DNA from 3 places in the Rhodococcus sp. FW305-130 genome. Region 3 is predicted to be linked to each of the others. Evidence: riboswitches for the same ligand, from Rfam matches in the RefSeq annotation. Region 3 holds a riboswitch; each other region holds the start of a gene.
What was found. A riboswitch is a leader RNA that binds a small molecule or an ion and turns the genes downstream of it on or off. The one in region 3 is predicted to bind S-adenosylmethionine.
Positions count from the first base shown of each region.

Region 1: another riboswitch for S-adenosylmethionine. It lies ahead of AC3WQS_RS03010 (LLM class flavin-dependent oxidoreductase); the one in region 3 lies ahead of AC3WQS_RS10140 (aminotransferase class V-fold PLP-dependent enzyme).
Region 2: another riboswitch for S-adenosylmethionine. It lies ahead of AC3WQS_RS26675 (putative leader peptide); the one in region 3 lies ahead of AC3WQS_RS10140 (aminotransferase class V-fold PLP-dependent enzyme).

Region 1 covers NZ_JBYTAP010000001.1:605,735-607,994, reverse strand. The annotation lists gene AC3WQS_RS03015 (NtaA/DmoA family FMN-dependent monooxygenase) at 1-119, opposite strand, end outside; gene AC3WQS_RS03010 (LLM class flavin-dependent oxidoreductase) at 149-1,228, opposite strand; SAM riboswitch class I at 1,233-1,328, opposite strand; gene AC3WQS_RS03005 (ABC transporter substrate-binding protein) at 1,508-2,260, opposite strand, start outside.
Region 2 covers NZ_JBYTAP010000009.1:266,655-268,914, reverse strand. The annotation lists gene AC3WQS_RS26680 (ABC transporter substrate-binding protein) at 1-925, opposite strand, end outside; gene AC3WQS_RS26675 (putative leader peptide) at 1,063-1,152, opposite strand; SAM riboswitch class I at 1,161-1,255, opposite strand; gene AC3WQS_RS26670 (GNAT family N-acetyltransferase) at 1,273-1,863, opposite strand; gene AC3WQS_RS26665 (FAD-dependent oxidoreductase) at 1,872-2,260, opposite strand, start outside.
Region 3 covers NZ_JBYTAP010000003.1:27,248-29,507, reverse strand. The annotation lists gene AC3WQS_RS10140 (aminotransferase class V-fold PLP-dependent enzyme) at 1-1,133, opposite strand, end outside; SAM riboswitch class IV at 1,187-1,301, opposite strand; gene AC3WQS_RS10135 (PucR family transcriptional regulator) at 1,362-2,260, opposite strand, start outside.

The DNA of each region.
Region 1 (2,260 bases), on a different contig from region 3:
TCGATCTGGGATCCGCTCGAGGAATCGGACCAGATGGTGGTGTGGTTGACCCCTTGGAAGAAGACGCCGAAGTGAACGTGTGCGTCGGGTCGAGGTACGGCGGAGCGTGATGCAGTCATAGCCGAAATGTCCTTAGCGCGAAGTCAAGTCAGGAGGAGTGGACGAATCGATTTGCGGGCCGCTGCAGGCCGAGGTTGCCCCTCAGAGTCGATCCCGGAACCGGGCGTCGCGTCAATCCGGACTTCGACAGCGCCGGAAGCACGAATTTGGCCAGCACCGGAAGGTCCTCGTCGATCACGAGAGCGTGGAAATGAACACCGTCGAGGTGTCCGGCCAATTCCTTCAGAACCACGGCCGCTTCCCCCGGATCTGCAGCCAGGAGCAGTCGGCCAGTGACGACGGCATTCCCGTACGAGTTCAGCTCGATCAACCGCTGCGCCGCAGACAGATTCGGCGTATCGAATGCCACATCGACCTCGGCGACCACCAATGACGCGCCCTCATCGCGCGCCTTGGCAGCCGACTGTGCAATGGCCTCCACCGAATCACCGGAAACGAGAACAACATCGGCCTGGTGTGGTTCGATGGCGCCGTAGCGGCCGAACACCACCAACTGGCCTTGCGGCGGCCGCGGAACGATTGACGGCCCCTTCACCGAGAAGGTGTCGCCCTCGAAATTGACGTAATGCAGACGATCACGCTCGAGGAAACGCCCACTGAGATAGTCACGGACGACGGCGTCGTCCTCCCACGAATCCCAGAGATCTGTCACGACGGTAACCGAATCCCGCTGCTCCTGCTGACGCGCCGACTCCGTCGTTACCGGAGCCCTCCCCCACGCCCTCGCCGCGGCATCGTCTTCGACCGGAACAGCAAGCCAGCCGCCACGCCCACGCGAGGAGTAGTCCAATGTCGCCAATTGCGAAGAGGTGTGGAACGGTTCGGCGTACGTGGTCCCGACGACGGGGACCAGTCCGATCGTGCTGGTCGTCGCCGCCACGTATGACGCCCTGGAGACGGCATCGATGCGGCCGACAATGTCACCACTCGGAGGGAGGATGGAATCGTCGAACGTCGCGAAGGTGAAGCCCGCATTCTCGGCAGCCGCGACGCGATCGCGCACGGCCTTACCCGTGAGCAACTGATCCGGGCGATGTGAGCTTCGGCGCCAGGCAGCGGGGTGAGTGCCCTCGCCGTCCAGTTCGATACCCACGGCAAATACAGTCATGTGTCCTCCATCGGTCCTGGCGGTAGCACCCACACTGCGGTTAGGTAGCGGGTTGCTGCGGCATCATCGAGCCAGGTCTCTCAGCCACTCTGGATGGTGGATGCAATCTATGCGGGCGACGCTGAACAAGTCAAATCGCGCTTGACGAATCATATTGACCTACAACATATTTCAATACAATCATCCTGATCGAAAGGGTTGCGCAACGCTAGCCGACGTAGACACGAAAGAGCCCCGCCCGACTCGCGTCGGACGGGGCTCTCGGTGTGCGCTGGAACGCTACTTCGCGCCCATCCATGCCTGATCGAACAGCATGATGCCGGTTGCAGTCGGAACCACACCGTGCACGTTCTTCTGCCAAGCCCAGAACGACGTGAGCCCGCCGATCGGCGCCGACGGAACCGTCTCGTTCCACAGCGTCTGAATCTTGCCGATGATCGCCAGGGTCGACGAATTATCCTTGGCTTGTTGTAGATCTGCGATCAGCTGATCCATCGCCGGGTTCGCATATCCAGCAGTATTCGCCATCGAGGTGCTGTTGGTCGTGGAGAACAATCCGAGATCGAGAATCGACTCGTACATTCCGATGCCCGCGTGCGCGAGGTCGAAATCGTGCTTGACGTAGACGTTCTGCACGATGTCGCCGGCGTTGTTGGCCAAGATCAAGTTCACCTCGAACCCGACGGCCTGCAACAGTGACTGCACGGCGAGGCCGATCGCGTGGTCCTTGGGCTCACTGAGCACGACGTAGTCGAGAGTGCCGTCGTATCCGTCTGCCTTCGCCTGATTCAGAAGCTCCTTGGCCTTTTCGGGGTCGTAGGCAATACCCGGTGTGTCTACGTGCCATTGCGACGTCGGACCGAACAACTCCGAGCCAGGCAGTCCCTCACCGTTTTCCACGCGCTGATCGATCAACGTGGTGTCCAGCGCGTAGCCGATAGCCTGGCGAACGCGAACATCCGAGCCCGGTCGGCCTTCACGATTGTTGACAATCTCGGCACTACCGGCGTTGAGCACGTCGATGTAACCGGG
Region 2 (2,260 bases), on a different contig from region 3:
CGCGACTGACGTTTGGCTGGAAGAAGAAGCTCACACCCGGGTTCGGCCTTGTGAGGATTCGTCCGCCTGCGCCCTCGATCTGCGGCGCATCCTGCGGAAGCGCATCGCTGACCGCATCGAGCTGGCCGGAGGCCACGCTGCCTGCCCGCACACCAGATTCGGGGACCACCGTGAAGTCGACGCCGTCGAGGTAGGCCTCACCCTGATGCGCGACCGCGTCCGACGCCCAGTTGTATCCCGCACGCTTGGCGATCTTGACGCTCTTGTCCTGCTGCCAGTCGGTGTACACGAACGGTCCGGAGGCGATCACCGCTGCACCGGGGCAGCGCTGCTCGGATGCCAGCGCGGTGGTGGAATCGGCGAGGATTCCGAGCTGTGGCGTCGAAGTTGCCTGCAGGAACTGAACATTGGGTCCGGAGAAATTGATCTTCGCCGTGTGAGCATCTACGACGTCGGTACCGGTGTACGAGGACAGGTAACTCTTCGCCAACGACGCGTTCGGTCCGAGATTCTTGACCGAGTCGAAGGTCTTCTTCACCGAATCCGCCGTCACCGGGGTGCCGTCACTGAAGGTGGCGTCGTCGCGAAGGACGAACGTGAAGCTAGCGGCGTCGGGGCTGATCTCCCAGCTCTTGGCGAGCCACGGGGTGATCTCTCCGGAGTCGGGATTTTGATCGGTCAGCGAATCCACCACGGTCCGAGTGACATACACGGTCTGGTTACTGCCGGCCTGGGCCGGATCGGCACACGTCGGCGCCTGCGACAGACCGTAGCGAAGGGTTCCGCCGGACTGGGCGGGGCCTGCGTCGGCAGCACTGTCACTCCCGCTGCTGCAGCCGGCGAGGACGGTGCCGAGAACCGAGACAGCACCGATACCGGCGATTACGGTCGCGCGTTTGCGGGCACCGAATGAGGGCGAAGACACCAAGAACTCCTAAAGAGGCATGCCGAAGAGCGCACCCGTCGCCTGAGACGAGAAAGGCGATCGAGCACGAATCACTTGTGAGAGAAGAGAAAACAGACTTGTCGACGACTCGCCTGAGTGTGAATGACTGACCGAGGTCAGTTGGTACAGAAAGATCCCGCGGTGCGGCACAGGTCTACGTGACGACGCGACCAGGCGGTATCGAAACCGCCTTCGACTGCCTTCATTTCGTGTTCCTCCATCGGTCCTGGCGGTAGCACCCGCACCCGATCACTCGGGGGGTTGCTGCGACTTCAATGAGCCAGGTCTCTCGGTCGCTCTGGATGGTCGTTCGCAAGTGTACGAGGTTAAACCCGGGTGTTGTCAACCCGGTCGGTAGGAATTGCTGCTCGAGTCACATTTTCGAGGACCCGAAGTTGTTTCTCGAACGGGTGGATGCCCACCTCTTCGGGCGAGAGTGACGCGTCGTAAAGCGGTGTGTATCCACTGGACAGATACAGCGCGACGGCCTCGGGTTGCCGAGGACCCGTCGTGAGAAACACCCGGTTGTATCCACGAAGTTCGACCTCTCGTTCCAACTCGCGAACGACGGCCTTGCCGAGGCCGCGCTTCCGATAGTCGACCGATGTCCAGATTCTCTTCAGTTCGGCAGTGGTGGAATCGAATTGACGAAACGCACCACCGGCGATCGGCAGACCGTCGTGGGTGAGCACCAGAAGCGCACCCTGCGGATAGGCAAATTCTTCTGCCGGATACGTCGTGAGATCCTCGAGCATCGCTTCGCGAGTCCCGCCGTAACGCGAACTGTATTCGAGTGCCAACTCCGCGATCAGTGGAGCTGCCAAGGGATCGTCCTGCGATACCGAATAGACCTCTACCGCTCCGACACCCTCGAGCTGTCGAGTTCCGAGCTCCAGTGCCACAACACTTTCCTCCATGAATCTGGTCAACGCTCCCCCAGCCTGAAAACTTCCGGAGCGAGGGTGGTTCCGTCGACGAGGTCCGCCACAAGTTCACCCAAGGCCGGACCGAACTTGAACCCATGCCCCGAGAACCCCGCCGCCACCGTGACGGCTCCGACTCGGTCGATGACGAAGTTACTGTCCGGCGTGCTCGTGTACAGGCAGGTGAGCGACTCGACACGGGTGGAATCGACACCGGGCAACCACGACTCGGCGTACTCCACCAATCGCTGCTCTCCGTCGACACCAGGGGTGTAGTCACGGGTCTGCGGAGTCACCACCGGCCCGGTCGCGTGTTCGCCGATCTTGATCCCGTCCTCGGAACCAAGCCCGTAGATCCCCGCGGTCTCCAATTCTGCGCCGGTGTGGTGAA
Region 3 (2,260 bases):
GCACCGCCGGTGAGGCCGAGGCGTGCGAGAACCGGGTGTGCGCAGAAGCGACCGTCGCGAACTCCGATGCCGTGCTCGGCGGAGAGGAATGCGGCGATTTCGCCCGCTTCGAATCCGTCGACGGTGAAGGTGACGATTCCGACGGCGTCCGGTGCGTCATTCCACAGTCGCACGAGCGAGACGCCCTCGATGGCGGACAATCCGTCGGTGAGCTGGGCCGTGAGTGCCTTCTCTTGCTCGGCGATGACGTCGAAGTCCAGCGCGTGCAGGGTTTCGCATGCGGTCGCGATGGCTGCCGCACCGAGAACGTTGGGGGAACCTGCCTCGTGGCGGGCAGGCGCGCAGGCCCACTCCGTGGACTCGATGGTCACCTCACGCACGGCGCCGCCGCCGGCGAGGTACGGCTGAGCCTCGTCGAGCCAGTCACGGCGTCCGACCAGAACACCCGCGCCGAAGGGCGCATAGAGCTTGTGACCGGAGAAAGCGATGTAGTCGACCCCGCATTCCTGCAGGTCGATGCGACGGTGAGGAGCCAGCTGAGCTGCGTCGACGAGGATACGTGCGCCGCAACGATGAGCGATGTCAGCCAAGCGTGCAATCGGCAGGATCTCGCCGGTCACGTTGGAGGCACCGGTGATTGCGAGCAGCGCTGCAGGCTTGGTGCACAGTTCACCGATCAGACGCTCGATCGTCTCTTCGATGGTGTCTGCAGCGGTGACGATACGAGCGTCGTTCCACGGCAACAGGTTTGCGTGATGCTCGACATCGAGGACGACGGTGCTGCCGGGGACGCACTGCGCAAGCAGGTTCAGCGAATCGGTGGTGTTCCGGGTGAAGACGACAACCTGATCGTCGGCACAGTTCACGAAACGAGCAACGGATTCACGAGCGTTCTCGTAGGTGAGCGTGGAGATCCGAGACGCGTAGCCGGCACCGCGGTGGACGCTGGCGTATGTCGGCAGCAACTCGGCGATACGGTCGGTGACCTGGGCCAATGCCGGCGCACTCGCGGCGTAGTCGAAGTTGGCGTAGGAGCATTCGCCGCCCTGAACCAATGGAACCTGCAGGTCAGCACCCGAAACCTTGGCAATCGCGGTGGTGCGGCAGGTGTCGGCACTCAATACAGCAGTCATCGAAGACAATCCTCACGTTCAAGGACTCGTTCGTCGGGTGATGGCCCCGGAAGAGTCCGCGCTTGCCGCATTCGTTTTCGAACGCAGCCGGGTCGTCACCCGGAGCACCCCACCGCGGAGGAGGGTTGCCGACCAGCAAGCCGGGGCTGAACACTGGTACTCGTGACCTGGCAACGAGGATGGCAGGAACCTCCCGTGCTTGTCAAGACGAAGCCGCGAAGATCTCCGTCAGGGCGCGATGGTCCGGCAAGCAAGGTGGAGCGCGAGTCTCGTTTCCGGATCTGCGAGATCCACCGAGAGAAGGCGCTGAATTCTATCGATCCGACTCGATACGGTGTTGCGGTGCAAGCCCATTCGGGTTGCGGTGTGAGCCAGAGACGATTCTTCGTCGAGGTACGTCGACAAAGTCTCGAGCAACTCTCCATTCGAATCGCGTAGCGGCGCGAGCAGTGCCGCGGCTGCGGGCTGAAACGTGTCGGTTCGCGTCCACGCCAGCAGCAACTGCGCCAGACCCAGGCGGTCCACGTGCAGGAAGCGGCCTGTCTGCGACCTCGAACCCGCGAGCCGAGCGGCATCCCCGGCCTCAGACAGGGACGCACCGATTCCAGCCGGACCGTCGTGTGCGCGTCCCACACCGACCCAGGTCTCCATCGTGGGTTCCAACCTCGCCTGAGCTGCACGGATGCTCTCGGCGATCCTGGTGATCGACTCCGGTCGCGGCTCGCCCGGCAGAGTGGTCCACGCTGCCCAGCCGTCAGCCTGTTCCACGACATTGGCGTCGATTCCCTCGGCGGCGAGGGCGTCTGCGACCTCACTGCGCCTGGCCACCAGGTCGACCTCACCGACCGCCAGGACTTTGATGCCGATATGCCATCCGTCCAGTGCCCAACCCGCGTCGAGTGCGCGCCGGAGCAGTCCGGGTGTGGCGTCTGCTGACGTGTCGATCAGTTCACCGAGTAACGCGCTACGCCGGCGCGCTTCACGCTCGTCGACCATGCGTGCAACGGCCAGTCGGTGCCCGGCAGCCAACGAGGCCACGTCGAGAACCACTGAGAGAGAAGCCTCTTCGACGCTTTGACGCACCGGGAGCAGCACCGCCAGCCAGGGCTCTCGGGCTGCGCCGGACA